One region of the Peribacillus sp. FSL M8-0224 genome, then DNA from elsewhere that is predicted to be linked to it. Evidence: riboswitches for the same ligand, from Rfam matches in the RefSeq annotation. Region 1 holds a riboswitch; each other region holds the start of a gene.
The links. Region 1 has a riboswitch for S-adenosylmethionine ahead of mtnW (2,3-diketo-5-methylthiopentyl-1-phosphate enolase). Riboswitches for the same ligand answer to the same signal wherever they lie in the genome.

Region 1 (10,497 bases):
CCAGGGAAACCCTGATCAGCCGACGCCGGAACATATCGTCAAAAGTTTGCAGTCTGCTGCTGAAAAAACGATTAATCATAAATATTCGCCATTCCGGGGACATCAATATTTAAAAGATGCTGCTGCCGTCTTTTATGAACGGGAATACGGTGTCAAGCTGGATCCGAATAGTGAAGTGGCGATTCTCTTCGGGGGCAAGGCAGGTCTTGTCGAACTTCCGCAGTGTTTATTGAATCCAGGTGATACGATCCTTGTTCCAGATCCCGGCTATCCGGATTATCTTTCCGGTGTTGTTTTAGCCCAGGCAAAGACCGAACTGATGCCCTTGACAGAAGAAAATGATTTTCTTCCGAAATACGATGACATACATAAAGAAGTTTTTGATAAAGCCAAAATGATGTTCTTGAATTATCCGAATAATCCCACAGGCGCTTCTGCAACTGAAAGTTTCTTTGATGAAACCGTCTCCTTTGCAAAAGAACATTCAATATGTGTGGTCCATGATTTTGCCTATGGGGCGATAGGATTCGACGGAAAAAAACCGATAAGCTTTCTCCAGGCGGAGGGAGCGAAGGATGTAGGAGTTGAAATAAATACTCTATCGAAAACATACAATATGGCAGGGTGGAGAGTCGGCTTCGCAGTGGGCAATAAGAGTGTAATAGAAGCTCTTGAACTATTACAAGACCATCTTTATGTGAGTCTTTTCCCGGCGATACAAGAAGCTGCGGCAAGCGCTTTGCTTGACTCACAGACCTGTGTAGAGCAGTTAGTGCAAATGTACGAGGGGCGAAGGAATGTTTTCATTGAGGGATTGAGGTCCATCGGCTGGGATGTCAAAGCTCCAGCGGCATCGTTTTTTGCCTGGCTCAAAGTACCTGAAGGTTTTACGTCCGAGAGTTTTGCGGACTATTTATTAACTCATGCCCATGTAGCTGTTGCCGCAGGGAATGGGTTCGGTGAATTTGGCGAAGGTTATGTCAGGGTAGGGCTACTGACTTCGGAAGAACGGCTGCAAGAGGCTGTGGAACGAATACGAACATTACACTTATTTTAATGCAATAAGATATCCGATTTATTCACCTTTAAATAGTTAAAACTTATTGACAAAGTAGGAATTACCTGTCAGAATACAAAATAAATTCTTAATCTTTCGATACTTGGATGCAACTTATATATCAGCGTTTTCTTATTTTGAGCAGGTGGAGGGACTAGCCCGATGAAGCCCAGCAACCGACCGTAATTCCATTGTAAAATGGGGCGGAATCCTTCCGCCGGATTTTTTTGAAATCCACAAGGCACGGTGCTAATTCTTGCAGCCGATGGCTGGGAGATAAGAAGATGGCTTTTTAAAGCCTCTTCTTTATGAAGGGGCTTTTGCCATTTTGAGACCATCTCAGGCCAATAATGACATCGAGAGTTTACTAACGTGTTATAGGAGTGATCAGATGAGCGAGATAGTCGCTACTTATTTAATTCATGACTTTAATGGAAATCATGAGAAAAAAGCAGAGAGCATTGCCTTGGGTCTGACTGTCGGGACATGGACGGACTTGCCGCATTTGGTACAGAAACAACTGGAAAAACATAAGGGACGCGTCGTATCGGTGACACCCCTATCTGAAAAAGAGAGGGCAAACAGCTACTTTAATCGGAAAGTATACCGTTCGCTGATTAAAATTGCCTATCCGGCAAGGAATTTCTCCAATGATTTACCTGCAATCCTTACGACGGTCTTCGGCAAACTTTCATTGGATGGTGAAATAAAACTTATTGACTTGGATTTTGTCGGTGATATTCAAAAAGCTTTTCCCGGGCCGCAATTTGGCATTGAAGGCATAAGGGAAAAGCTTGGCGTATTTAACCGGCCCTTGGTGATGAGCATCTTTAAAGGTGTATTGGGAAGAGACCTAACATTTCATAATGAGCAACTGAGGCAACAAGCATTGGGAGGTGTCGACCTAGTTAAGGATGATGAGATCCTCTTTGACCAGGAACTGACTCCATTTTTCGATAGAATAAAAACGGGAAAAAGAATATTGAATGAAGTCTATGAAACCACTGGCCACCGTACTTTATATGCTGTCAATCTATCAGGGAAAACTTTTGAATTATTGGATAAGGCAGAGCAAGCGGCTGAAGCAGGGGCAGATGCTTTATTGTTCAACGTTCATACATATGGTTTGGATGTATTGCAGGCCTTGAGTGAACATGATCGTATCAAGCTGCCGATCATGGCGCACCCCGCATATAGCGGGGCATTGGCATCTTCATCATTTTATGGTGTCGGCTATCCATTATTGCTTGGTAAATTAGTAAGGTTATCAGGTGCGGATTTATCCTTGTTCCCTTCTCCTTATGGAAATGTCGCACTTGAAAAAACGGAGACCTTAGCGATTGCTGAAGCTCTGACAAAAGAAGAACTTTCATGGAAAAAAGCCTTCCCTGTTCCTTCTGCAGGCATTCATCCGGGCATGGTTCCGGACCTAATCAAGGATTTCGGGCTTGATAGTGTGATTAATGCAGGAGGCGGAATTCACGGGCACCCTGACGGAGCAGAGGGCGGTGCCAAGGCATTCCGTTCTGCTGTGGAAGCCGTTCTGGCAGGAAAAGAACTTTCTGAAGCGGCGGCTGAGGAAGAAACCCTAAAAAAAGCTCTTGTGTTGTGGGGAGGCCTATAAGAAATAATGAAACCGATCATCTTTTGTGATTTTGACGGAACGATCACCAACACAGATAATATCATTTCAATTATGAAGAAATTTGCGCCTCCGGAATGGGAAGCGTTGAAAGACGGTGTCCTTCAGCAAAAAATCAGTATATCTTCAGGAGTTGGGGATATGTTTTCCCTGCTTGATAGTGGCTTGAAGGATGACATCATCCAATATGTAAGAAAAACGGCCGGCATTCGTCCGGGGTTTTATGAATTCGTTGAGTATACGAAACAAGCCAATATCCCTTTATATATTGTAAGCGGGGGCATGGATTTTTTCATTGCACCCCTTTTGAATGATATCTTGCCAACAGAGTCCGTGTATTGCAACCATGCATTTTTTGATAAGGAAAAGATTTATATTGAGTGGCCACATGCTTGTGATGATCAATGTAATAATGATTGCGGTTGCTGCAAGCCATCCATTATGAGGAAAATTACGGGCCCGGAAGATTTTAAACTCGTTATTGGAGATTCAGTGACGGATTTTGAAGCGGCAAAACAGGCCGATTTTGTCATAGCCCGTGACATACTGCTTGAAAAATGCGATAGGGAAGGAATTCCACATCAAGGATTCGAAACATTTTTTGATGTAATTGACATTATAAAGCAGCAGGAGGTGGTTAAAGCGTGAACACTCATTCTAAAGAATGGCAGGAGTTGGCAGATATTAAAGCTGAACTGGCCGAAAGGGATTGGTTTATGGGAACTAGCGGGAATTTGTCCATCCGCGAACCCAAAAGCCCTTTCTTTTATATTACCGCAAGCGGTAAGGATAAAAGGAAGCAATCGGATTCGGACTTTTTACTGGTGGATTTAAAAGGAAAACCAGTTGAAGAAACGAACCTAAGACCATCGGCCGAAACTTTACTTCATACAGACATTTACCGAAAAACCAATGCGAACTGTGTACTTCATGTCCATACAGTTGAAAATAATGTGATATCGGAATTGTATGGAGATGAAGGCCAAGTTTCCTTTCGTAATCATGAAATCATTAAAGCGACCGGTCGGTGGGATGAAGATTCGGAGCTTCGGATTCCAATCATATATAATCACGCTGACATTCCGCTGCTATCCGATAAGTTCAAGCCGCATGTCGAAGGAGACTCTGGCGCTGTGCTGATACGCAATCATGGCATTACGGTTTGGGGCAAAAGCGGATTCGAAGCAAAAAGAATACTTGAAGCTTGCGAATTTTTATTTCAATATCAACTGTTGCTTAATCAACAAAAGGCGTTTGCAGGTTCTATAAGATAAATACTCATAGAGGAGGAATGAATGATGGCAACGATCAGATTCCATGAAACAAACGAGGTTATTGAAAACGGTGAACAGGTAAAAGGTTTTTTAGAAACACAAGGGGTTATTTATGAGCAATGGGACATTTCTAAATTACCTGCCCATCTTGTGGAAAAATACGATTTAACAGATGCTGACAAGGAGGAAATCCTTGTAACATTCCAATCAGAGATAGCGGAAATCTCTGAAAGAAGAGGCTATAAAGCCCATGATATCATCACATTATCCGATGCAAACCCGAACTTGGATCAAATGCTTGAAAACTTTAAGCAGGAACACCATCACGAAGATGATGAAGTGCGTTTCATAGCAGGCGGAACGAGTATCTTTGCCATTGAAGGCAATGATAAACAGTGGTTTGATGTACGGCTTAATCCAGGAGATCTTATAAGTGTACCAGAATCAACAAGACATTATTTCACGCTCGCGGAAGATAGGAAAACTGTTGCTGTCCGGATTTTCGTAACAGCTGCAGGATGGGTGCCGATTTACGAAAAAGACGAAGTTCAAGCATGAATCAATGTTGAATAACCAGCTTACGGGCTGGTTTTTATTTGTAGAAAAAAGGGAAGTCGGAATGGTCTCATCTCGAACCATGATTTTAAAACAAGACCAGATTATCCTTAATGGTTTTTTCCTGTAATCCCCATTGGATTGAAGAAATTTGCGACACTCCTGCCGAATAACTGGCTAGCCGAGACCCCACAGACGCTTGCGTCGAGGAGGCTCGGGAGACAGTCGGCGGAAAGGGAGCGGATTTCTGAAATCGACTGGACGTTTTTAAATAAAAAACTGCAGTCGAACTCGCTTTTCTTCGAATATGTCTAGTCTGAAACCAGCTTACGGGCTGGTTTTTTTATGTGAATCCGGCAAGTGCTTTAGTAAGCTAATTATGATAAAATTTAACGGAATCGAATTTAACCGGATTTAGGAGCAGATAAGAATGAAAACGACCGAAGTGTACATATTGGGCGGCTTTCTCGGCAGCGGGAAAACGACGCTTCTTCGAAATATTTTAAAACAGGAAAGTGAAGCGGGCAGAAAAGTGGCAGTGCTTTTAAATGAGCTCGGCAGTGTATCGGTTGACAGCGGACTCATAGGTGATGGAGTGCCTCTGAAGGAGTTGTTTGACGGGTGTATTTGCTGCACAATTCAAGATAAACTGGAGGTTCAGCTTCATGAGTTACTAACCGAAAATGAACTGGATGCGGTTTATATTGAAACGACGGGTGCAGCTCATCCAGTTGAAGTATTGGATGGCATCATGTCGCCGATTTTCGCCAAAAAGCTGGAATATAAAGGGATCATCACGGTCGTCGATTTATTAAGGTGGCGCGATCGGGAGGAACTGTCTCCGCAGCTTCGACAGTTGCTTGCAGAGCAAATCCATCATGCCGATTTCATTTTATTGAATAAAGCGGATATGGTAAGTGAGATGAAGGCCGCACAGCTAATATATACGATACAGGCGCTGAATACGGATGCTGTATGTTTATTGACGGAGTATGCAGCCGTTTCCTTGGCATCATTGCAGCAAATGCAAAGAAAAAGGCATAATGGACATCAAAAGCTTGATGTACATGACCATTTGCACTTAACTGCAATCGTTCATACATTTGAAGGTGCTGTGGCACAAACCGACTTTGAAGAGTGGCTTAGGGCTCTGCCGGAAACGGTCTATCGAATGAAAGGATATATTTCCTTTACACATTCACAATACCCGCATTTATTCCAATACTCTTACGGAATGCCGATGTATATGAATGAAATGATGAAAATGCCATTGAATATCGTCATGATCGGGGAAAAGTTGGAAAAGGAAATGTTGATCGGTCAGTTGAAAGCTTTGGAAGCGAAAGCGGCCCGATAAACGTTTACCGCCCATTAAAGAAGGGAAACATGAAAAGAAGACTTTCTTATTAAGGAGGCGGTATTAGTGCCATGGAATAAGAACGATTACCCAAACTCGATGAAGAATCTAGATAAAGATGTTAGGGAAAAGGCTATAGAAATCGCAAATGCATTATTGGATGAAGGATATGAGGATGGAAAAGCCATTCCAATTGCCATAGACCGGGCTAAGATGTCAGTAGGAAATGATTGAGAAAATGGTCAGACCCACATAGGGGTCTGACCATTTTTATTGTTGCATTCCAAAGGCGGCAAATGTCTTTTCGTCTTCTATCAATCCGCAGGCAGCACACTGAACCCGAACTTCAGGACCATTATATGCTAGATGGAATGGCAGAAGGGAGTCGTTCGAATATTGTTCAACAATCTCACCGGATTGGGGATCCTTTTTAATGGGTGTTGCTACTTGCTGAATGAGATTGAAGCGAGATTTATTTGTCCGGCAATTCGGACAGCGGTATACTTGAGACATTGTACTCACTCCTTTTTTGGATTTTAAAAAGCATGATATCTTATTATGAAGATAGTCTTTACAAACTTGAACATTAATATGTATAAATTAGTAATGGATGGAAGGGATACTATGAAAGAAACTGTCAGGCAAGAAGAATTACTGGTGGCTTATTTAAGCATATGGAACAATCGTAAGGTGAACGATGGAGGGGGAAGGGAAGTGTTGCCGGAACTCATCCGACGAGAGCTTTTGGATGAAAATGCCCATCCCCGCGCCCGAAAACCAGTATTGGAGAAATTTTACCTTTCTATTAAACGCGTGATGGAATCTTCGCTTTCGGAAGAAATGAAAAATGCGATTGTAATGGCCTATATCACTGAATTGGAAAGATTATGATTTTTCGAGTGTGATACGGATGCTTGTTAGCAAATATTCTTTTATGCTTCATACTTTTTTCACAAATCATTGTTAAAATTTTTTAAAAATAGATATTTAATGAATAAGGAGCTTAAAATTATGAAGTGGGGCATTGGGCTTTTTCTTGCCATCGTACTGCTTACGGGGTGTAATAGCGGTAATGCATTTACTAAAATCAATAAAAGTCAATCTTTCCTGGCAACTGTCAATATCAAGGATACATCACTGACTTTCATAGACGAAAACTATCATGCTTTTGCAAAATGGGATATTTCAGAACCATTTACCGGAGCCCTGCTCCTGGCAGACAAAGATACTATCCTGCTTTATGGAAAAGAGATGGAGAAAGTCCAAGTGTACTCTTTATCTGCAGGAAAACTGATAAACAGTTGGGAAATTGGGAAAGGGATCGTCAATATGCAGTTGTTACGTGATGGTAAAAGCATCGTGGCGGTCAATCAATCGAATCACTCCATTTATTTTTTAAATGCTGATGGGGAGGAACAGGATATTGTCAAGGTTGGTAAAAGCCCCTTGACCGTTCTTCAAGGAGAGCAAGCGAATCGATTGTATGTTATTAATTTTGGTGATACCAAATGTTCAGTGATAAATCTTGAAACGAAAAAGGTCGATTTCGAATTTCCCGTACATAGTTCCAGCACAGGCACATTATTAAGGGAAGAAAAGGATGAAATATGGATCGGAGGACACGGTGATGGGGATCAAGTGGAAGAAGATCTATATATTTATTCGGCAAAAACTGGAGAGTTGAAGAAAAAGCTTAAGGCGCCAACCATGCCGATAAAGTTCCTGGAAAATGATGAAGGAATATTTGTCCTTAGTCATGGGACTAGCTCCTTATATAAATTGAATGATCAATATGAGGAAGTCAAAAGCAAAGTGGTCGGCGTCAACCCCTTTGAAATGGCGAACTTTAATGAAGATGTGGTCGTGGCGGGATATGATAGTGATGAAGTGTATGTAATGGATGCTGAAACAGTCGATGTTAAAAAAACGATCAAAGTCGGCGAAGGTCCATTCCAATTGATGTTGAGGGAGTAGATGACATGCATGTTTACACCATTTTAGTCGTGGATGATGAAGAAGATATGCGTAATCTAGTTGAAATGTATTTGCTGAACTCAGGTTATCGATGCCTTCAAGCTGCAAATGGAAAAGAAGCTATAAGTATGGTTGAAACAGAGGAAGTGGATTTAATCCTATTGGATATCATGATGCCAGGTATGGATGGTTTCTCCGTTTGTGAAGAAATTCGTGAAATTGGGGAGATCCCTGTGATATTTGTCAGTGCGAAAGGTGAAGAATGGGATAAGGTGAAAGGGCTGAAGCTTGGCGGCGACGATTATATCGTCAAACCGTTCAATCCAGGAGAATTGGTCGCAAGGGTCGAAGCGGTATTGCGAAGGACAGGGAAATTATCATTGAATGAAGAGAATCAAAACCATGTCCGATTCGGTAAAATTAGCTTGAACTTACAATCCAGAACGGTTTTAGTGGAAGGGAAGCCAATCAATTTAACCTTGAAAGAATTCGATTTGCTGTTATTCCTCATGCGTCATAAAAGCCAGGCACTCAGCCGTGAACAACTGCTTGAAAATGTATGGAGCGGTGAGTATGGAGGATCTTTACGTACTGTGGATACCCATATTAAAACGTTACGAATGAAATTAAGAGCGGCCGATTACATTCAAACCGTCTGGGGAATCGGTTATAAGATAGAGGAAAAGAAATGATCTATAAATGGCGAACCCTTTCTTTTAAATTATGGCTCACCATTATCTCCGCCATCATCCTATCCGTGCTGTTCGCTTACTCCCTTTCTCAATATTATTATAAAAATCTATATGTGGAGAAGCTTAAAACGGATTTAGTCAATGAAGCATCATTGCTAGGGGCGGATTATTCCGGCGGTGAAATCAGCGAAGACTTTAAGCAAAAAGTTGAATGGTTTAACAGTAAGAACGACAGCGAAGTCTTTGTCGTCAATAATCCCAGGGAATTGAGTGCTTGTCTGCCTTTTGAAATCAATTACGATACCCTTATTTCTGAAGAAGAACGGCAAATGCTTTTAGATGGGAAAGCCGTTGAAAAAGAAGGATATGAGAAAAGGTTTGAAAAGAACATCGTAGCGGCGATCATACCCCTGATTGACGAAAATCGCCTCGAAGGTATCATCTATACATATATTCCTGTAGATTCCATTACGGTCTTATTTAAGGAATTTGCTGCAAAATGGTTGGCGGCGGTTCTATTATTTTTGATTGTCGCGATTTTGTTTACTACTAAATGGTTGAAAAAGCTAGTCAGTCCGATTAAGGAAATCGAGACTGCGGCCCATCGTGTCTCAGAGGGGGATTATGACATACAGGTCGAGGTAAGGAGTCATGATGAGATAGGTAAACTAGCAATAGCCTTTAATGATATGGCCAATTCCATCCATTTGGAAGAAGAAAGAAAAAAAGAATTTCTAGAAAATGTTGCACATGAGCTCAGAACCCCCCTTAGTTACGTAAAGGGATATACGCAGGCCATATTGGATGGTGTCGTGAAAAATGATGAAGAGCAACGGAAATACCTTCAACTCATTTCAAGGGAGGCTCTTAGGCTGCAGCGGCTTGTGGGAGATCTTATGGACTTATCAAAAATGGAAAGTGCTCCATTCCTGTTAAATAAAACCCCGATTGCCTATGCGCAATTCATTGAAGACGTACTTGTGAAATATGAACCGATAATAAAGGAAAAACAATTGGGCTTGAAGCTAGACCTGGATCCAGACCCGATTATTTTTGGGGATGAAGGAAGGATGGAACAGATCCTGCATAACATTTTTGATAACGCCATTCAGTATACGGATTCCGGAGGGGCGATTCATATTACCCTAATTCAGCATAAAGATGATTGCGAACTGCTGGTAACTGACACGGGCAACGGGATTCCGGAAGCGGATCTGCCGTATATCATGAATCGTTTTTACCGTGTGAACAAAGCACGCAGCCGTTTTGATGGCGGTTCAGGGCTTGGACTGTCCATTGTCAAAAAATTGGTGGAATTACAAAATGGTAAAATCGAAATAGAAAGCAAGGAAAAAAGGGGAACAACAGTCAGGGTCATCCTGCCGAATATAAAAGAAGAATGGAATTCATAAAAAGGGGATACGTTCAAAAATGAAAAAAATCATGTTATTTTGCATGGCGTTAATTTTTTTGGCTGGATGCGGCAAGAAAGAGGAAATTCCAAAAATGTTAAATGTCGATTTAGCTGTTGATCCAACTCAGGGTAAAGTGAATGAGCCTGTGAAATTTCAGGCAAAAGTAACATATGGGGACGAAGTCGTGACAGATGCGGATGATGTCAGTTTTGAAATTTGGCTTGCGAATAGCGATGACCATGACAAGATAGCAGTAAAACATAAAGGGAACGGTATATATGAACTGGAAAAGGCTTTTGATGAAGAAGGAACCTATTATGTATATGCCCACGTAACGGCAAGGGACATGCACAACATGCCAAAGAAAGAATTCGTCATAGGTAAACCAAGCACTCCCGAACAAAATGGCGGAAAAAAAGAAATGGATGAGATGAATGATGAAGAAATGAAATGATGAATGGACCATCAAAATCAAAACAATTCGGGCCTAAATCCGGATTGTTTTTTTTATTTGGAAAAATGTTCAGGACG
Region 2 (10,497 bases), 2.0 Mb from region 1:
AATTTCGTGTTTAGATTGGCTTCAACCGTACCGGACACGACGGTCAATACACCTTTAGCGTCAATCAATACGGCTTGTGTGGAATTCCATACTGGTACGCCTTTATAGGTTTGTTGCAATTTAAGGACGGTATTGCCCAGTTCATCCTTGCTTTCTTTCTCGATCGTGAAGGAGTCCTTCGCCTTTTGCTTTTCTAGCTTGTAAGACTTTTTGTTTTCATCAAAAAAGGTAAGAATAATATCTTCTGCCGTTTGCTTTGAGGGGTCCGTAAGCTTCCCAGACTTGTACTCTAGCGAATCCCTATGCTTATTGTACTTTTCAACACTTAACACATTTTTTGCCGCTAAAGCTTCTTGATGGGGAATAGCAGAAAATAATAGACCGATTGATAGTGCAGTTCCTAAAAATACCTTACCTTTCATAACACTCAACTCCTTCATGAGAATACCTCATTTTTACATCGTTTCATAATTATTATCAAATGGAGAAAACTCGCAAAAAATATGACATTTAAAGGAATAAAATGGAGAAAAATGGATTTTAATAGAAATATTCTCTGAATATATTCTTTTAGTAATATTTGGAATGTATTTAAATTAAACCAAATGAATAAATGTGCAAAAAAACATGGCATAATGTGCAAAAAAACATGGCATAATGTGCAAAGAAATTTGTCTATTGAAGGCATTTTTTTGGATAATCTGTTGAATATTGCGCTTTGTAAATTTGGCATGAAAATTGCATATATTCAGAAAAGGAATTCGGATTGTAAATTAGGTCTATTTGAGAGTCTATGAAATAGGAAAATTTATTAAATGATTTCCCCATATATGAAAGCGCTTATATAGAAAGGGATGAAAAATTATGATACCAAAACAAGAAAATGACATCTTGCATCCTCCAAAGCAAGAAGAACAAGGGTTAAAGCGCGGTTTGAAATCCCGCCATTTAACGATGATTTCCATTGGCGGGGCTATTGGTACCGGGCTGTTCCTCAGCAGCGGGGCAGCCATTCATACAGCTGGGCCAGGCGGGGCATTACTTGCTTATGCCTTAGTTGGGGCAATGGTGTACTTCGTGATGACGAGCTTAGGGGAATTGGCAGCCTTTATGCCGACAAGCGGCTCCTTCAGTACCTATGGATCGAAATTCGTCGATCCGGCATTTGGTTTTGCCTTGGGATGGACGTATTGGTTCAATTGGTCGATGACGATAGCCGCAGAGTTGGCAGCCTCGACAATGATCATGAAATTCTGGTTTCCGAATAGTCCATCATTGTTATGGAGTTCATCATTCTTGGTGCTCATTTTCCTATTGAACTATTTATCCGTTAAAGGATATGGTGAAGGGGAATACTGGTTTTCCTTCATAAAAGTAACCGCCATCGTTATTTTTATTATCGTCGGGCTGCTAATGATCGTCGGCATTATGGGCGGCGAAGCGGTAGGCTTTAAAAACTTCACCGTCGATGACGCTCCTTTCCCGGGCGGGTTCATGGGTGTCTTCATCGTTTTCATAGCGGCTGGCTTTTCTTTTCAAGGTACCGAAATTGTCGGTGTAGCTGCCGGGGAAAGTGAAGATCCTGCACGGAATATACCGAAGGCCATTAAAAGTGTCTTCTGGAGGATCTTGCTCTTTTACGTATTGGCAATCTTCGTAATTGGACTGCTTATCCCTTATACGAACTCGAGTTTGCAAGGTGATAACGTCATGGTAAGCCCATTCACGCTCATTTTTGAAAAAGCTGGAGTGGCCTTTGCCGCTTCGCTTATGAATGCCGTCATTTTAACAGCGGTATTATCTGCTGGTAACTCTAGTCTATATGCATCTACACGCATGTTATATTCAATGGCAAAAGATGGGCAAGCACCGCGTATTTTTGCAAAACTTAATAAACGCGGCGTACCGGTTGCAGGCATGATTTTGACATGCTCCATCGGCATGCTGGCCTTTTTAGCCTCCGTATTCGGCGATGGTAAAGTGTATATTTGGTTAATGAATGCCATTGGAATTACAGGATTCATCTTTTGGCTCGGCATTTCCATCAGCCATTACCGTTTCCGGAAAGCGTTCATCGCTCAAGGCCATTCATTGGAGAAGCTGCCATATAAGGCACTATGGTTCCCGATCGGACCGATCTTTGCCATATTAATCGGCATGATCGTCATCCTGTCCCAAAATATCCAAGCCTTTTTCTCAGACCATATCGATTGGGGCAGTGTTGTAGCTGCATACCTGGGAATCCCGCTTTTCCTTGGTCTATGGCTTGGCTATAAATTTGTAAGAAAAACTAAATTCGTTAAACTTGATGAAGTCGAATTTGACTTTGACAAAAAATATGAATGAACAAGCTTAAAGTAAAAGCAGCCGGACAATGCAGTTTTAAATTGTCCGGCTTTTACTTGTTTTCTATAGGCTCATTATCAAAAGCCAGGAAGCTGATTCCTGGCTTTTATTTTTATTAAATGGAAATTTATACAAATGTTATGGGAGGTGTTATATGATAATCGTAAACTCGGCTTTATTGCATGTACAGAACGACTGGAGGGCTTTTACTATTTTCAAGGGAAAGGGAAGGTGCACGGCTGATGACCTTATTGACTCATTTAAAAGTATTGGACTTTTCAACGTTACTGCCAGGCCCATTTGCCACTTTGATGCTAGCGGATTTAGGAGCGTATGTTTTGAAGGTGGAGAGGCCGGGGACAAAGGATTCATGGGGTGTGAACCAATATCTTAACAGATCGAAGAAGTCGATCACACTGGATTTAAAACAATCCGAGTCTATCGAATCCGTAAAAAACCTAGTGACGGAATACGATATCGTCATTGAACAATTCCGTCCAGGTGTCATGGAACGTCTGGGTCTGGGGTATGAGGCATTAAAATCGATCAACCCGAAGCTGATTTACTGTTCGATCACGGGCTACGGCCAGACTGGTCCCTATAAAGACCGACCGGGACATGATATCAATTATATTTCGATAGCAGGCTTATCAGGCTATTCCGGTACGAAAAAGGACGGCCCGGCAAAAAACGGAACCCAAATAGCAGATCTTGCCGGAGGCTCACTGCATGCTGTCATCGGAATATTATCTGCAGTCATTCACAGGGAAAGAACAGGATTCGGCCAAGCCATCGACATCAGCATGACCGACTGCAGTTTTGCCTTGAATGCCATATCCGCACCTCCGAATTTACAAAGGGGCCTTGAACTTGAACCAGAAAAACTGATGCTGAACGGAGGGTCTTTTTATGACTTTTACGAAACGAAAGATGGACGCTATTTTTCGGTAGGCAGCCTTGAGCCCCCTTTTCGAAAAGCATTATGTGAAGCGATCGGTGCACCCGATTTATATGAGCTGAGCATGAAAAGCGATGAAGAAAGCGGAATCAGGTTTAAAACGGCCGTCCGGCTGGCTTTCCGCGAGAGAGATTTTCAGGAATGGCAGGAGATATTCGCTGAATTCGAGGCCTGCGCAGAACCAGTGCTGACCTTCACCGAGGCGGCCGAGCATCCCCAATTGAAGGAGAGGGGAATGATCGTCGAGGTACCTGACGGAAAAGGGAATGTCCAGAGGCAAATCGCCTGCCCGATCAAAACATCGGTTTTCACCCCTGAATATAAACATGCAGGCTTGGAGCCAGGACAAAACAACGCAGAAATCCTTCGCACCCCCAATCGCTAAATAAAATTGTAAAGGCTATCGCTTATCCGGTTTTTTTTGGAAGGTGATAGCCTGTTTTTTTTGAATGCCGGAAAAAGGAGGGGGAGGGTCGATATGATCGTTCGAAGTTCGAAGGAAGGAGAACAATTATCCTCTTATCATTTGTGGAAAGCAACATATTCCCACTGTGAAAATTTACTAGTTATAACCAGTGTGGGCAGGGTATCAGAGTAGCATCCTGGTAAGGAAATCGCTGGTAAGGAGGGTTAGTTAAATATGTTTGGTCTCTCTGATATCATTAAATTTCTATTTTCCTTTTTTTTGATCATGCCGATCGTTACACTGATACATTTGAGCGGGCATATTTTCTTTGTTACGATCTTTGGGGGATCAGAAAAGAAGATCTTGATCGGGTGTGGTAATAAGCTTTTCGCCTTTCGGAACATAGAAGTGAGGAAATATTATTTTTGGAATGGTACTTGCGAGTTCAAGGGATTGAAACATGATAATCGATTGACGAATACCCTGATCTATTTAGGGGGGTCTATCTTTAATTTGATCAGCATGCTGATCATATATAGCTTAGTGTATCAGAATATCCTGGACAGCTCGGTAATCTGGTATCAATTTATCTATTTTTCTTTTTATATTATGTTTTTCTCCCTGTTTCCGATGTATTTCTCGGACGGATCGCCTAGTGATGGGAAGGCTGCGGAATTAGCCTTGAGGAATAAGCTGGAAGATAGGGTGACGGATGATATATTCGTGAAGAAAATGGAGGATGATGATGATAGCTGCAAGTAAAAAGGGAAAGTGCAGATGGCCGTTCTTTTTTTATTTGCTTTCAGTTTTAGGGTTTTAAGTATAAACCTAATCGGCACGCTTATATTGAAGCCGATTAGGTTGTTCGAATCCTGTAAATAAGTTTTAAAGTCCCCGCAAAATAATCATTCCCATACTTCTTTTGCTACATCAACGACGAATTTCAGTTTTTCCCATTGCTGTGCTTCGGTTAGCTTGTTGCCGTGATGTGTGGAGGCGAAGCCGCATTGGGGGCTTAAGCATAATTGTTCGAGCGGAACGAAGTGCGAGGCTTCTTTAATGCGTGCCTTAACAGCTTCCTTGTCCTCGATTTCCCCATTTTTTGAAGTGACGACACCCAGTACGACCCGTGCACCGCCATTTGGAATGTATTCCAATGGTTTGAAATCCCCAGAGCGTTGATCATCATATTCCAAGAAGAATCCATCCACTTTTTCTTTTGCCAATAAAGTTGGGGCGATACGGGCATAGCTTCCTTCAAACGCCCATGTCGACTGGTAGTTTCCGCGACATAGGTGGGTAGTGACGATAAGGTCTTCTGGTTTGCCTTCCAATGCGCCATTAATGACCCGAAGTGCAAGATCAATTAATTGTTCCCTCGTATATTTTCCATCCTTGAACTGGAAATCCGGAGCTGAAAGTCTGGCAATATATACATCATCCAATTGAAGATAACGCACACCTGCTTCATAAAAGGCTTTCAAAGCATGCTGATAGGCTTTGATGATATCATTTGCATAGTCTTCGATATCAGGGTAGACGTCTTCATTATGAATGCCTGCAGCAAATAATTGATTCGGACTGGGGATGGTTTGCTTGGCAACGGCACGTCCGTTCACTATTTTGTTCAATTCAATGAAATCACGAATGAAGGGATGTTCAGGGTTGAATGAAACCTTCCCGGTATTGCGAACATTATATCTCTCTGTTTCCACACCATCGAATGTGAGGCCTTTTTCAGTTACATATCCCTCGATGCCATTTAAATGTTCGAGGAAGTCAAAGTGCCACCATGTTCGTCTGAACTCACCGTCCGTAACGGCCTCTAAACCAACTTCAATTTGTTTATCGACGATCCGTTTGATTTCTTCAGTTTCAATTTCACGAAGCCGCTCAGCTGAAATGGTACCTTCCTTAAAGTCCTTTCTGGCAATATGTAAACGTTCCGGTCTTAATAAACTTCCGACGTGGTCCGCCCTGAACGGTGCTTTCGTTAATGTGATTGACATGTTGATTCCTTCTTTCCTTTTAAAAATAAAAAACCTCTCCTTAAAAATAAGAAGAGGTGTTGGCAACAAAGCTATATACTCTTCTTATCTTCAAGTTTTTACACTTCTGGAATTAGCACAGTACAAGATCAGTCTGTTGCTGAGGCATCAAAGGGCCAGTCCCTCCACCTCTCTGGATAAGAGTTGTCTATTAAATTAACTATGACTATACAGGTAGTTTTTATGAAGGTCAAGGGGGGGAGCTGGAATATTTCGAATATACCGTTTATTAATCTGGGCTGAAATGTTAACGGCATCAGGGAATCCGGCATATGCTTTGAGTGGGGAGGGGATGCAAGGATGAGTCCATTCAAAAATGGCATACCGATTACGGTAACTGAAGCCATGATAGAGAGAATCATAAAAATGAAATCATCTGGTCAGGATATTAAAGTCGAGATTACGCCAAGGCATATTGTGCTTTCCGGAATGATGGAAGTTAAAAAAATGATGTTTAAGAAAAACGTAGCTTTCCGGATTACATTAAAACCGGTTCATGTGGAAAAAAGAACGATTTCATTTGAATTAGTGGAAATGGAACCCGTTGACAGGAATTTCATCAACCAAAGGATATTTAACAGACCGCCATTTTTTGAATATGAAAAAAGAGCAATCAAAATGAATGTTAATGCTTGGAGCATCGTGAGGAAAATTCCGATTGGCACAATTAAATCGTATGAACTCGCCGAAGGTGCATTGAAAATGAATCTTTCTATATGATTTAAGGGGATATTTTACATATATCCTTAGCCGTAACCTATAAAGGGTTTGCCAGGTATGATAGTGTTAAGATGACATGGTTCATGAAAAAAATGTGTTTGATAAATCAAGCTCTTTAAAATATACTAAATGACTTGAAGTTTTGAGTTTTTCTGGGAATGAGGAGGATAATGATGGATCAGAAGATTTTGCCTGCTTCAGCAAGCATGAAGGATTTCGAAAGATTTCTAGAAAGTTCCTATGAAATAGGTGTGTTTCTTGATTTGCATATCTCACAATTGAAAAATGTAAGTATGATGGCAAAGCAGCATAATAAGAAAATGATTTATCATGTCGATTTGATCCATGGCATAAGAAGTGATGAGTACGCGACGGAATTCATTTGTCAGGAATATAACCCCTATGGGCTGATTTCGACTAAATCAAGCGTTATATTGAAGGCGAAGCAAAAGGGGGTCATTGCCATCCAGCGAATCTTTTTAATAGACTCACACGCGCTTGAGAAAAGTTATAAGCTGGTGCAGAAAACAAAGCCGGATTATATCGAAGTATTGCCGGGCGCCATGCCATGGATGATAAAAGAAGTGAAGGAACGATTGCAGACACCGATTTTTGCAGGCGGCCTCATACGTACTTCGGATGAAGTCCTGAATGCCCTTGATGCAGGGGCATCGTCAATCACCACTTCAAAAACTGAATTATGGGATATCGTCTAATAGGGAAAAATTGAAAAAAATTACAGAAAAATAGATTAATTTCTCACAAATTATTGACAGCGTTTTCATAACCTAGTATATTTTACAGTACAAGTTAATATATGTGACGGAGACTAGGAGATTCACAACAGATCTATTCATAATTTTTTTATGAAGATAGTTCTGCTGCGGATCTCCTTTTATTTGTTGGCAAGGTTTAAAAAATTATCAGGGGAGGGTTTTATCATGACTCCATTTTGGGGAGAAGTGTTAGGCACGATGATTTTAGTTTTATTCGGAGCAGGTATTGGGGCAGGTTCATCCTTAAAGGGTTCCTATGCAAAAGATGCCGGCTGGATCGTTATCACGATTGCATGGGGATTGGCTGTTACCATGGGTGTTTTTGCAGTGGGGTCCATAAGCGGGGCGCATTTAAACCCGGCGGTCACAGTTGGGTTTGCCATTATTGGAGAATTTCCATGGAGTGATGTGCCCGGTTACATCGTTGCCCAGATGATTGGCGCGATACTCGGCGCAACTCTAGTATTCCTGCACTATTTGCCACACTGGAAAGCTACGGATGATCCAGGGGCGAAGCTTGGTGTGTTCGCGACTTCACCTGCAATCCCGCACACATTTTCAAATCTATTAAGTGAGATGATTGGAACTTTCATCCTTATTCTTGGTCTATTATTTATAGGAGCCAATGATTTTACAGAGGGTCTAAACCCATTCGCAGTCGGGTTATTGATTGTCGTGATCGGGATGTCACTTGGGGGAACGACAGGATACGCCATTAACCCTGCCCGCGACCTGGGGCCGCGCATCGCTCACTTTTTGCTGCCGATACCTGGTAAAGGCAATTCCAACTGGGGCTATTCATGGATTCCGGTCGTTGGACCGATTGTAGGGGGTTCACTTGGTGCCGTTTGTTATAAAGCATTTTTTATGGGGGAAATAACGGCAGGATTTTGGTCTGTTATGGGTGCAAGCCTGGTACTATTGATAGTAGCCTATGCTTTTGGTAAAAAACAGTCACATGAAATGGATAGCAGAAATATCGCTAGTTAATTAAAAGGAGGGGCATACACAATGGAAAAATACATTTTATCATTAGATCAAGGAACAACAAGTTCGAGGGCGATTTTATTTAATGAAAAGGGGGAAATCGTCCATTCCTCCCAAAAGGAATTTACGCAGCATTTCCCTAAACCAGGCTGGGTCGAACATAACGCCAATGAGATTTGGGGATCGATCCTGGCGGTGATCGCCGGTGTACTATCTGAATCCGGTGTAAAGCCAGAGCAAATTGCCGGTATCGGGATCACCAATCAGCGTGAAACGGCAGTCGTTTGGGATAAGGAAACAGGTACGCCTGTCTATAATGCGATTGTATGGCAGTCCAGGCAAACAAGTGGAATCTGTGATGAGTTGAAGGAAAAGGGACTTAATGATCTATTCCGGGATAAAACGGGATTGTTGATAGATGCCTATTTTTCCGGAACGAAAGTGAAATGGATCCTCGATAATGTGGAAGGGGCGCGGCAAAAGGCGGATGAAGGCAAGCTGTTATTCGGTACCATCGATACTTGGCTGATCTGGAAGCTATCAGGAGGCAAGGCTCATGTAACGGACTATTCCAATGCATCCCGGACATTGATGTACAATATACATGAACTGAAATGGGATGAAGAACTGCTTGAGATATTGACTGTACCAAAGTCGATGCTGCCGGAAGTGAGGCCTTCCTCTGAGGAATATGCACGTACGATCGAATATCATTTCTTTGGCCAATCGATTCCGATCGCCGGGGCAGCCGGTGATCAGCAGGCAGCATTATTCGGCCAAGCCTGCTTTAATGAAGGAATGGCTAAAAATACGTATGGAACAGGCTGTTTCATGCTCATGAATACAGGAACCAAGGCTGTCAGCTCCGAACACGGACTATTGACGACCCTTGCTTGGGGCTTGAATGGGAAGGTCGAATATGCACTGGAAGGCAGTATATTCGTAGCTGGCTCCGCCATCCAATGGCTCCGCGATGGCCTGCGGATGCTGCATGATGCCAAGGACAGCGAGGCCTATGCAAAACGGGTGGAAAGTACGGATGGAGTATATGTGGTACCAGCTTTCGTAGGACTTGGAACTCCATATTGGGACAGCGAAGTGCGGGGAGCCGTTTTTGGTTTGACGCGCGGCACATCAAAAGAACATTTCATTCGCGCCACACTTGAATCACTTGCGTATCAAACGAAGGATGTCCTTGATGCAATGGAGGCAGATTCAGGAATCGAGCTGCAAACATTAAGAGTGGATGGCGGGGCAGTCAAGAATGACTTCTTGATGCAATTCCAGGGCGACTTATTACGTGTGACCGTCGAGAGGCCGACCATAAACGAAACTACAGCATTAGGTGCTGCATACCTAGCCGGCCTTGCTGTCGGGTATTGGAAGGATCAAGAAGAAATCTCCCGGCAATGGGCGGTAGACAAAACCTTTGAACCATCCATGGAAGAGCAAGAAAGTGAAAAATTATATGAAGGCTGGAAGAAAGCCGTACATGCCGCTATGGCGTTTAAATAAAAAACAACATGAATCCTTTCTCAAATGAGCTGGAGTATGCTATAATGAAATCAAGTTAATAACTCGGCCGGAGAACAGGAGAGACCATGAATGCGTTATCGTTAATTCGATAATGTGCATTTATGGTCTCTTTTTTTGTTTTTAACGGCAGATTAGGGATATTAATATCTATATAACTTATGCGAACAAATGAACCAATTGAATATAATGACCGAATTCACGAGTAAATCGCGCGAATTCACGAGTAAATCGTGTGAATTCACGAGTAAACCGTGCGAATTCACGAGTAAAAGTGCAGAATTCACGAGTAAATCATGCGAATTCACGAGTAAAAGTGCAGAATTCACGAGTGAACATCGCCAATTCATACAAAAAACAATAGAATGCAATACTTAAAGGAGGAGTCAGGCATGAGGTTTTCAAATATATATCGGGAAGAAACGGTCGAAACTCTGAAAAAAGAGAAATTTGATGTGGTTGTCATTGGTGGGGGAATTACCGGTGCAGGAATCGCTCTGGATGCAACGACCCGTGGGATGAAAGTGGCTTTGGTTGAAATGCAGGATTTTGCTGCAGGTACTTCAAGCCGCTCGACAAAGCTTGTTCATGGCGGATTGCGGTATTTGAAGCAATTTGAAATAAAAATGGTTGCCGAGGTTGGTAAAGAGCGAGAAATCGTATATGAGAATGGACCGCATGTGACCACGCCGGAATGGATGCTGTTACCGATGCATAAAGGAG
Region 3 (10,497 bases), 180 kb from region 1:
GACGTGATTGACTTATTCTTTTTATATCCCGATCCAAAACGCGACTGTAAGCCTCGAATTCCTGACCAAGGCGAATCGGCACTGCGTCCTGAAGATGTGTGCGTCCCATTTTGATAACATGATCAAATTGTTTTGCTTTTTTCTTTAAAACCGTACTCATCTTGGTCATTGTTTGTAACAATTGCTCCATAAGACGCAGTGTTGATAAATGAATGGCGGTTGGAAATACGTCATTGGTTGATTGCGACATGTTAACATGGCTATTTGGGCTAACATGTACATAATCACCTTTATTGTGGCCCATAAGTTCTAACGCACGGTTGGCAACAATTTCATTAATATTCATATTCATCGATGTCCCCGCACCGCCTTGAATTGGGTCAACGATGAAATATTCATGCCACTTTCCATCGATCACTTCTTCAGAAGCTTTGACGATAGCGCTTCCAATACCATCATATAACCGTTTGGTATCCATATTCGCTAAAGCGGCCGCTTTTTTAATCATGGCCAGTGCACGAATCATTTCTTCATTGACTTTGTAACCGGTAATCGGAAAATTTTCCACTGCTCGTAAGGTTTGTATTCCATAATAAACATCTGCTGGAATTTCCTTTTCCCCAAGAAAGTCTTTCTCGATTCGGTATGTTTTCTCTTCTATCAACATTTCCTCTTGCCCCTTTGTTTGTTCTAGAATGTAATGTCCTCTGCAATCGGTGTTTCCATCATTTCCTTCACTTTTTTAGGATCCTGCGTCTTGGCTAATATCCACATCAACTTAGGAACGATGGCCTCTGTATTCATATTCCTGGAACGAATGATGATATTCTTGTTCACTTTTCGTCCCACTTCGTAAATATCCATATCTTCCCCTTCTTCTAAGCACTGGGTAGTAATGACTACGGATATTCCACATTGTACTAACTCATTCAATTTCTCTAAAATGTTTCTTCCTTGAAATGGAATACCACCGCTTCCATAACTTTCAATTACGATTCCCCGACATTGATTTTTCAGAAAATCAAAGAATTCAGGCTTAATACCGGGATGCAGCTTGACCAAAGCAACATCAGTACATAGGGAAGCATCCAACTTAGCTTCCTTATTCTTTGGTGAATGAACTGGCTTTAGATACTCAATTTTATCTTTGAATATGGTAGCAATATAAGGATAGTTAATACTTTCAAACGAATCATAGCTTTTCGTTCTCAATTTAATGGCCCTCGTACCCTGAATGACTCTGCCATCAAAAACAACATATACTCCTCCAATATCTTCACAAGCAAACCGGATCGCATCAGAGATATTCCTTTTGGCATCTGTCTTTTTAAAGGCAATCGGGACCTGAGAACCAGTAATAACGATTGGTTTCCCTAAATCTTGTAACATATATGAGAGCGCAGCAGAAGTGTAAGCCATTGTATCTGTTCCATGGGTAATCACAAAGCCATCGTAATCATGGTAGTGCTCATGGATGGATTGTGCCATTTCTGTCCAATCTTCCGGCTGCATATTTGTACTATCAATATTCATCAAAGGCTTACTATCAATCTGACATAGTAAATCCAATCCCGGTAGGTGGCCTAAAATTTCGTCAGCTTTCATTTCTGGAACAAGTCCATTTTTTCCTTCTAACGATGCAATTGTACCACCTGTAGTAAGCAACATCAACTTCTTCATTTTTGATTTTAACTTTTCCAATATACTACCCCCTAAAAAGCCTCCCTGTTACACTATCATTCTAATCATCTCAGAAAAGGATGTTTCCTGTAAATGTTCATGTTACGCGTACAACACATGTTATTATAGTCATGTTTCATAATGAAATCAAGCGAAAGTTATTCATTACGCGTACACTTTTTACAATATGATGTTATAATGGATTTATATAAAAGGAGAGTAATATTAATGATTTTAAATAGATTGACTACATTAAGGAAGGCCAAAAGATGGTCTTTGCAATATACCGCTGACAGACTCGGAATCGCCAAGAGTACCTATGCCGGTTATGAATCGGGCCACCGCCGCCCTTCATTAGAAACGATTAATTTATTGGCAGGCTTATATGATACATCAACTGATTACATTCTGGGTCGAGTAGATTATCCATCTAAGGATCTGGATAATGAGTCACCTCAAGTCATGGAATTAACGGATTTACCAGATATGGAGCTTGCTGTAGATGGAATTTCTCTTTCTGAAGAGGAAACGATTCAATTTATCGCTTTTATTAGAGCTAAACGGGAAGTGGAAATAAATCGCGATAAACAAAATGAAACATAGCAGACATTGAGTTTAAACTGGCATTTGGTTATACTGCCTGGCATGTTCATTATAACTGTAAAATACGGCGGCTTTCATCAATTAGGATAGGTCGGTTCTCCCATTTTGAAGTTGCACGTAATTATATCTGTGTTTAGAAATTTAAATTTTATTAATTATTATATAGAAGAAAGTCGGTTTTTCAAAAAATCATCCATCTTCATGTTTCTGTTGTCCTCTTTAAACTTATTCATTTTCCATCAAGGGAAGATTGATTTGAGTTTTATCTCTAATTTTCCCTCTTTATCTATTTGAAATGATAGAAAAAACATGGCAAAGATCATGGTTTCCCCCGGTGAATTAATCAAAAAAAAGAAGCAACATGAAGTAAGAGTTATGTCTTATTTCATGTGCTTCTATTATTGGAATCCTTAAAGAAATGGAAAATTGCTCAATATAATGTCTCAACGGATATGCTGCATTTCCATATATTAAGGCATCTCATCTTCTTTTTCCCGATTCTTGAAAGCTTCATGTGTGACAATATCTTCAATCTGTTCATACTGACGGCTGTGTTCCTTCTCTTCGCTAATTCTATTATTGGGTAAATTTCCTGGATGTCCTTTTTCTTTGTGATTAAAATTTTTACCACGACTCATAACTCATTCTCTCCTTTCCATTCATTGTTTGTATAGTTTTCCCAAGCACGAAAAAAATATGATTTAATTTCTGTTTTTACAGTTTTTGCAGCAGGGTTGATTCACCTGTAATTTTCAGCCGATCTTGCGCGACTTATTTCTGAAGTGCCAAAAAATTAATAATTCAAACCTTTTCAAAATTACTCGAATCTGAATAAAGAGCTCAAAAAGAACAGGAACCGTCAGATTATGACGATTCCTGTTCTTTTTGTTTATAGGTTTACCGACTACTTACAATATTTATAAAAACATTTTTAATAACAAAAAATGCTAGGAGAACGTTACCACGGAAGGTCGCCACTTTCTTGAAATGTCTGCAATATGATGAGGAGCGGTTCTGCAACATCCTCCAATTATACTTGCCCCCGCATGGTGCCAATCTTCAGATTTCACATCCAGCCTATTACATGATTCCGAACCATGCCATGTTTTAGTTTCTGGATTATATGATTCACCGGAATTGGGATAAACGATAATTGGTTTATGCGTGTTTGCACGCAACACCTGTATGGCTCCCGTGACAACTGATACAGGCGCACAGTTGATGCCAATTGCGGCAATTTGCTCACTGTCCCCAAACAATCTGGTACACTCCTCCAGCAATGTACCGTCACTTATCGCTTTTTCATTTTTCAAAGAAAAGGATAGCCAAGCATGGACTTCTGGATATTCTTTCAATAATGAATGTAATACTTTTGCTTCTTGCAAAGAAGGAATCGTTTCAAATGCTAAAATGTCAGCTCCTGCTTCAATCAAAGCTTTTATTCGTGGGCGATGAAATGCCGCTAAAGCTTCATCTGAAACACCATAGTTCCCAACATACTCTGAACCATCTGCTAGATAAGCTCCATAAGGCCCAACTGATCCAGCAACCAATGGCTTAGGTCTAATCGTTTGATATTCTTCCTTCCAAAATTCATCTCTTGCTTGTCTTGCAAGTAAAACCGTTTTCCTGATTAGATCCAATGCCTCTTTTTCTTGTATTCCGCGGAGGGCGAAACCTTCAACCGTTGCTTGATAGCTTGCCGTTATCGCACAGTCAGCACCAGCTCGAAAGTAGTCAGAGTGCACCTGGTAAATCACTTCTGGATTTTCAAGCAATACACGTGCAGACCACAGGGGATCGTCCAAATCACACCCATGACTTTCAAGCTCTGTAGCTAAAGCTCCGTCCAAAATCATGACTGAATGACCTCGTAAAATTGTTTCAATTGGGTTAATTTTATTCTTCATTGTCTATTCCTCTTTTCTTTATGGTTTGTGTCAGATAATAACTTCCATAGCAAAACAAAATAAACGGAATGCCACAATATAGTGCAATTCTTTGTGTAGGATCAAATGCAATTCCTATGCAAGAAGCAAGACATAGCATAAATGAAACGATTGGTACGAATGGATATAATGGTGTATGATAAGCCAAATCATTAACTGAGTTTCCTTCGTTTATATATCGTCTGCGAAATAGAAACTGTGACGCGCTAATACTCATCCAAACTATAACCACGGCTAGTCCAGAAATGGATACAAGCACTATATATACAGTATCCGGCGCAATAATACTCGAGAAAAGTGCTAAAACACCGCCCAGCATACTGAAAAGGACTGCATTCAAGGGAACACCCCGTTTTGTCAATTTTGCAAATATTGGTGAAATAGTTTTCTTATCTGCAAGTGACCAAAGCATCCTGGATGAGGCATATAGTCCTGAGTTTGCAGCAGACAAAATGGCAGTTAATATAACAAAGTTCATAATATCCGCTGCATATGGCACTCCAATTCGTTCTAGAACGGCAACAAAGGGGCTCTCTAATACGCTTGCATCCGAAACAGGCAATAATGCGGATAAAACAACGATGGTACCTACAAAAAAGATAATCAATCTCCATAATGTCATACGGATTGCCTTTGGAATCGTTTTTTCAGGATTCACAGTTTCTCCAGCTGCAACTCCGATCAATTCAGTTCCAGAAAATGCAAAATTCACAGCGAGCATCGTCATTAGAATGGCAAAAGCACCATTTGGAAATAAACCTGCACTTGTAACATTGGAAAATAACGGAGCTGATTGTGCGTTAATCATTGGAATGAAACCTACCATTGCCGCAGCTCCCAGAATAATGAATATCACAATAGCAAATACTTTAATAGACGCAAACCAGAATTCGGATTCAGCGAAAAACTTAACGGTCCACGCATTTAATGCCAAGACCAAAATGGCAAATAGAGCACTCCATATCCAGACACTGATTGATGGAAACCATCGCTGCATCAACAATCCTGCAGCCGTGAATTCCGAACCTAGTGCAACAGTCCAGGTTAGCCAATACAACCAGGCTACTGTATACCCTGTCCCTGGTCCGATGTATTTGGCTGCGTAACTATGAAACGCACCTGTCTCGGGCATATGCACTGACAGTTCACCTAGACATAGCATGACTAGATAAACCACTAATGCACCAATCAGATACGAAAGGATGGTTCCGAACGGGCCAGCCTGTTGAATCGTATAACCCGAACTTAAGAATAAACCAGTTCCAATCACCCCGCCAAGCGATAGCATTATGATATGCCGTGCTTGCATTTGCCTTTGAAAATCATGCTTCCTTTTGTTTTCCATTCTAACTCTCCTTAATCTTGCATCCAGAAAAAACGAAAACGCACTCTAAAAAAGAGTGCGTTACTGACAAATAAACACGTACGGTCTTATCTATCAAGGTTTCACCCCCTGGAATTAGCACAGTGTCTTTGTAGACCTGTTGCTGAGGTTTCATAGGGCCAGTCCCTCCACCTCTCTGGATAAGAAATTATTTTTTTATAACTTTATCAAGCTATGAAAAAATTGTCAAGTTTTGTTTCGGAATGTAATGACTTCCTTTTAAATGCTAACGATCATGGCTGGGGCATTAATATTAAATTGTTTTTGGAACAAGCGCTAAGCGTATTATAATGGCAAATAAAACTAACCGGGGTCATGTTGGTCTTTTTCCTTAAGGACGTTCTATTTCAAATAATTCCCCTAGTCTTGTATAAGTATGACCGGCTAATCTCGCTACAGGTTTTAGCCCATTCGGGTCAATACGGCCATTATGATATATATCTTGCTCTATATGATAGCAGACTATTTTCCCTATCAGTAAATCACAACCAGGTTCATTCTTGGAACCTGCCAATGGAATCGATTGCTCTAATGTACATTCAAAACGCACCTTCGCTTCTTCCAATCCTGGTACGGATACCCTATCACTAACTGCCAGATTGAAGTTAGTAAGACCCAATTCACTTTCTTCAGATGGGAGTTCCTTTGCCGTTCGATTTGCATCTGCAACATTATTTTCGTCAGTGATATGAACAACGAACTCACCTGTTTGAATTGCATTTCGGGCTGTATCCTTTGAAACTCCTTCTTTCCGTTGAACAGAAATGGAAATCATCGGAGGATTTGAACTGACTATGTTAAAAAAGCTGAACGGCGCTATATTGATTGTACCGGTTTCGGATTGTGTCGTAACCAGCGCTACAGGTCTCGGTATAATGCTTCCAGTCAAAAACTTATAATTATCCCGTTCAGTCAGACTTTCAGGATTAACAGAAATCATCTTCATTCCCTCTCATTCTTATAAAAAGTTCTTTTGAAACCATAAACCTGCTGCATCAACCTCTGAACGTGTCAACTGATGACCGTAATTTTCCCACTGAACTTCAACTGTAGCGCCAGCTTGCTGTAAAAGTTGATTAAGTTCATCAGTTTCTTCTGCCGGGCAAATCGGATCGTTTTTACCTGCAGCTATAAATACAGGTATATCTGAAAGGGACGGCAAAGCGATCCCTCGTCTTGGAACCATTGGATGATGAAGAATCGCTCCTTGTAATGCCCCCTCGTAATGGAACAGCAAACTTGCCGCTATATTTGCACCATTGGAATAACCTAATGCCACCACTCTGTCACGGTCGAAGTCATATTTTCCGGACGCTGATTCCAAGAAGTCATAAAGCTCCTTCGTCCGGAAGATCAAATCCTCTTCATCAAAAACCCCTTCAGCTAACCGTCGGAAATAACGGGGCATTCCATTTTCAAGTACATTTCCCCGTACGCTCAGTACGGATGAACCCGGTGAAACCATTTCGGATAATGGCAAGAGATCTGTTTCCGTTCCTCCAGTGCCATGTAACAGCAGTAGTAACGGAGCTTCTGGATTACTTCCTTTTTGAAAAATATGTTTCATCATTTATCCTCCTCTAGTACTCTCGGCACTGCCGGCAGTAACGTTTTTTCCATAACTTCCCGTTTTTCTTCCAACCATGGCGGCAGCATTAATTTACTGCCCATCGTTTCCTTCGTTTCATCATGAGCAAAGCCAGGTGGATCTGTGGCAACTTCAAAGAGTATGCCTCCATCTTCCCTGAAATAAATCGCATCGAAGTATTGTCGGTCTGTAAAGGGTGTCACACCATAGCCATGGTTACCGATATGCTCCCTCCATTCTTTATGATCTTCATTATCGCTTGCACGCCATGCAATGTGATGGACAGTTCCCACTCCGATTTTACCGTTTGGTAAAACCGTTTTTTTAACATCGATTAAATTCCCGATATCAGATGTGGATTTGAAGCGGATGAAATCGCCCTCTTCCCCAATCTTCTGCAGGCCCATCACTTCCTCTAATAGCTCCATCGTTTTGATCGGTTTTGACGTCAATAATACAGCTCCGCCGAATCCCTTGACCGCCTTATCAGCTGGTACACCGCCGAATGACCACTCGCTATTTTTACCTTCTTTACGCTCAACCAGTTCAAGTTGCAAACCATGTGGGTCTTGGAATTCAAGATATTCCTCACCGAAACGTGAAACCTTTTCAAAGTCTATATTAAATTTACCCAAACGCTTTTCCCAGAAGCCCATTGAACCCTCCGGAACGGCATATGTTGTAATCCCCACTTGTCCGGAGCCAATTGTCCCTCGGTATGCCTCAGGCCAAGGAAAGAAAGTGATGATTGTGCCCGGTGAACCGGATTCATCTCCGAAATATAAATGATAGGTGCCTGGATCATCAAAATTAACGGTTTTCTTCACCATACGCATTCCCATTACTCCAGCATAAAAATCCACATTCTCTTGAGGATTGCCTACAATTGCGGTTATATGATGTATCCCTGCATTTTGCTTTTGCATGCCGATTACTTCCTTTCCCGTTGTTTAATTAGTTGATTTTGTATTAAGTGGTTTTAAATTCGATTCAATATCCTTTCTTTTCGATTCCAAAAAAGGTGGCAGGGCAAGGTTCTCACCTAGATGCTGCTCAGCTTCATCCACTTCAAAACCAGGTCCATCAGTAGCTAGTTCAAATAATATGCCATTCGGCTCCCTAAAATAGAGTGAACGGAAATAAAAGCGGTCCACATATCCCGAGTTCACGAATTTCGATTCACTAATTTTTTCTACCCATTTTCTCAATTCTTCTTCATCATCCACCCGGAAGGCAACATGGTGTACTCCACCCCTCCCCAGCCTTTCCCGAGGTATGTCATTCCTTTCTTCAATATGGAGTTCCGCTCCTGTTCCTCCTTCACCTGTCTCGTAAACGACTATGGGATTTTGCCCCCTGATTGCGGATGGGTATGTGCCTGATTTCCTGAACCCCAATACCTCGATAAGAACACTTTCTGTTTGTTCAATATTGGGTACTGTAAGTTTTACTGGTCCTAATCCAAGGATGGAAAACTCTTGCGGTACTGGGCTTCCATCCCACGGAAATCCTCCTTGAACGCCGTTATTATCCTGATCGGAAACCAGAAGAAGCCTCTGCCCTTCAGGATCTTTAAAAGAAAGTACCTTTCTTTCAAAACGGCTCGATATTTCATCGTGTTCAACATTGAATTCCACAAACCGTTTTTTCCAATATTCTAGCGCTTCATCATCCTTCACCCTTAAAGAAATTTCTGAAATGCTATTGTTTCCCTCATGAGTGCGGGCAGCATTTGGAATTTCAAAAAACGTCAATTCCGTACCCGGTGAACCAATTTGATCTCCATAAAATAAGTGATACACACGAACATCATCTTGATTCACCGTTTTTTTGATTAATCGCATCCCTAAGACTTTTGTGTAGAATTCAAAGTTATTTCCCGCTTTTGCTGTAATCGCCGAAACATGATGTAATCCTTTTAATTCCATCTGTACCACTCCTATCTTTATAAATCTCCCCTTACGGAGATGAATTAATCCACTAATAATATCTCGAATTCAAGGTATTTAACCTAACATAATACTTTTAATGCAAATATCTTGATTTAAAGATAAACGACAGGGATAAAATTGTCAACCATTTTCATTCAAATAATTTCAACCGGATTCACTTATCATAAAATAAAAAAATCAGGCCAAAATAAATCGGTATAAGAATGGAGGTGTGATATATGGTTAAAGATTTTTTTAGCGCAATTGAAGATAGACGCTCTTATTATTCCCTTAGCAAGGAACATGTTGTTCCTGATAAAAGGATTAAAGAAGTTATCGATCATGCCGTTCAATACTCCCCTTCCGCTTTCAACTCCCAAAGTGCCAGAGTGATTGTTTTAACTGGTCAAAGCCATGACCAATTATGGGATATCACGAAAGAAACATTAAGAATAGCAGCCGATGGCAAAGGTTTAAAAAAAACGGAAGAAAAAATGAGGTCATTTATAAATGGTTATGGAACGGTTTTATTCTTTGAAGACCAGGCCATAATAAATAGGCTCCAAGAACAATACAAAACGTATGCCGAAAATTTTCCGATTTGGTCGAACCAATCTTCTGCCATTTTACAATTTGTCGTATGGACTTCCTTGGAAATTGAGGGGTTTGGTGCAAGCCTTCAGCATTATAATCCTTTAATCGATGACGAAGTGAGAAAGACATGGGATATATCACAAGATTGGAAACTCATCGCACAGATGCCCTTTGGAAAACCCACTGCAGAACCTGGCGATAAAGACTTCTCACCACTTGAAGAAAGAGTGAAATATTATCAATGATATAATAGGGGCTGGCTCTACATAACGAGCCAGCCCTTTTATTTTATTTCGCTTTAGTAATCCGGAAATGTTGCAAAAAATTTTGAAAATATCAATGACGCAAAGCCTATATACTCAACAACCGGCATGATTTTGATATCCTCACTGAGGTTCAACACGTATATTTCACATCCCCCTCTTATTGAATGGGTGAAGAACGCCCTGGCAGCCATTCCTTCAAATAATATGGGAGTACACCGGAATATTGTTTAGCAGCATGTCCACTTTTCAATAGGCTATATGTCTTATCCTTACATGTTAAATGCTCCATTACCGGATAAATCATTTCCTGTGGGACCAGTCGATCATACTTACTTGCTATGACCAAAACACTAGCATCAATTTTCGATAGCTTCGCTTTTTTTCCCCTTACCTTAAAGCTACCATTAACCAAGCTATTTTTTATCAATAAATCCTTGGTTATTTGTTTTGCAGCTGCTCCGGATAATGGTACATGCCCATTAGCCCAAGCATTGAAGCGGCG

Region 2: it holds a riboswitch for S-adenosylmethionine, as region 1 does, so the genes downstream of both, MKX49_RS22965 (5-methyltetrahydropteroyltriglutamate--homocysteine S-methyltransferase) here and mtnW (2,3-diketo-5-methylthiopentyl-1-phosphate enolase) in region 1, are expected to answer to the same signal.
Region 3: it holds a riboswitch for S-adenosylmethionine, as region 1 does, so the genes downstream of both, mmuP (S-methylmethionine permease) here and mtnW (2,3-diketo-5-methylthiopentyl-1-phosphate enolase) in region 1, are expected to answer to the same signal.

What each region holds. Positions count from the first base shown of each region.
Region 1 covers NZ_JBBOOJ010000001.1:2,736,624-2,747,120, reverse strand. The annotation lists gene MKX49_RS13075 (pyridoxal phosphate-dependent aminotransferase) at 1-1,057, shown strand, start outside; SAM riboswitch class I at 1,187-1,340, shown strand; gene mtnW (2,3-diketo-5-methylthiopentyl-1-phosphate enolase) at 1,449-2,681, shown strand; gene MKX49_RS13065 (2-hydroxy-3-keto-5-methylthiopentenyl-1-phosphate phosphatase) at 2,688-3,347, shown strand; gene MKX49_RS13060 (methylthioribulose 1-phosphate dehydratase) at 3,344-3,973, shown strand; gene MKX49_RS13055 (cupin domain-containing protein) at 3,998-4,531, shown strand; gene MKX49_RS13050 (CobW family GTP-binding protein) at 4,959-5,885, shown strand; partial or broken gene MKX49_RS13045 (DUF2188 domain-containing protein) at 5,952-6,098, shown strand; gene MKX49_RS13040 (hypothetical protein) at 6,156-6,398, opposite strand; gene MKX49_RS13035 (hypothetical protein) at 6,510-6,776, shown strand; gene MKX49_RS13030 (YncE family protein) at 6,897-7,859, shown strand; gene MKX49_RS13025 (response regulator transcription factor) at 7,865-8,551, shown strand; gene MKX49_RS13020 (sensor histidine kinase) at 8,548-9,963, shown strand; gene MKX49_RS13015 (FixH family protein) at 9,983-10,420, shown strand.
Region 2 covers NZ_JBBOOJ010000001.1:4,716,697-4,727,193, reverse strand. The annotation lists gene MKX49_RS22985 (M4 family metallopeptidase) at 1-422, opposite strand, end outside; gene MKX49_RS22980 (amino acid permease) at 865-2,346, shown strand; gene MKX49_RS22975 (CaiB/BaiF CoA transferase family protein) at 2,589-3,689, shown strand; gene MKX49_RS22970 (hypothetical protein) at 3,945-4,472, shown strand; gene MKX49_RS22965 (5-methyltetrahydropteroyltriglutamate--homocysteine S-methyltransferase) at 4,616-5,719, opposite strand; SAM riboswitch class I at 5,801-5,902, opposite strand; gene MKX49_RS22960 (hypothetical protein) at 6,059-6,478, shown strand; gene MKX49_RS22955 (glycerol-3-phosphate responsive antiterminator) at 6,652-7,194, shown strand; gene MKX49_RS22950 (MIP/aquaporin family protein) at 7,420-8,244, shown strand; gene glpK (glycerol kinase GlpK) at 8,266-9,756, shown strand; gene MKX49_RS22940 (glycerol-3-phosphate dehydrogenase/oxidase) at 10,167-10,497, shown strand, end outside.
Region 3 covers NZ_JBBOOJ010000001.1:2,560,084-2,570,580, forward strand. The annotation lists gene aspA (aspartate ammonia-lyase) at 1-667, opposite strand, end outside; gene MKX49_RS12230 (asparaginase) at 691-1,680, opposite strand; gene MKX49_RS12235 (helix-turn-helix domain-containing protein) at 1,909-2,283, shown strand; gene MKX49_RS12240 (hypothetical protein) at 2,754-2,921, opposite strand; gene mmuM (homocysteine S-methyltransferase) at 3,231-4,193, opposite strand; gene mmuP (S-methylmethionine permease) at 4,183-5,577, opposite strand; SAM riboswitch class I at 5,661-5,763, opposite strand; gene MKX49_RS12255 (flavin reductase family protein) at 5,948-6,556, opposite strand; gene MKX49_RS12260 (alpha/beta hydrolase) at 6,575-7,183, opposite strand; gene MKX49_RS12265 (ring-cleaving dioxygenase) at 7,183-8,130, opposite strand; gene MKX49_RS12270 (ring-cleaving dioxygenase) at 8,155-9,132, opposite strand; gene MKX49_RS12275 (nitroreductase family protein) at 9,375-9,974, shown strand; gene MKX49_RS12280 (alpha/beta fold hydrolase) at 10,153-10,497, opposite strand, start outside.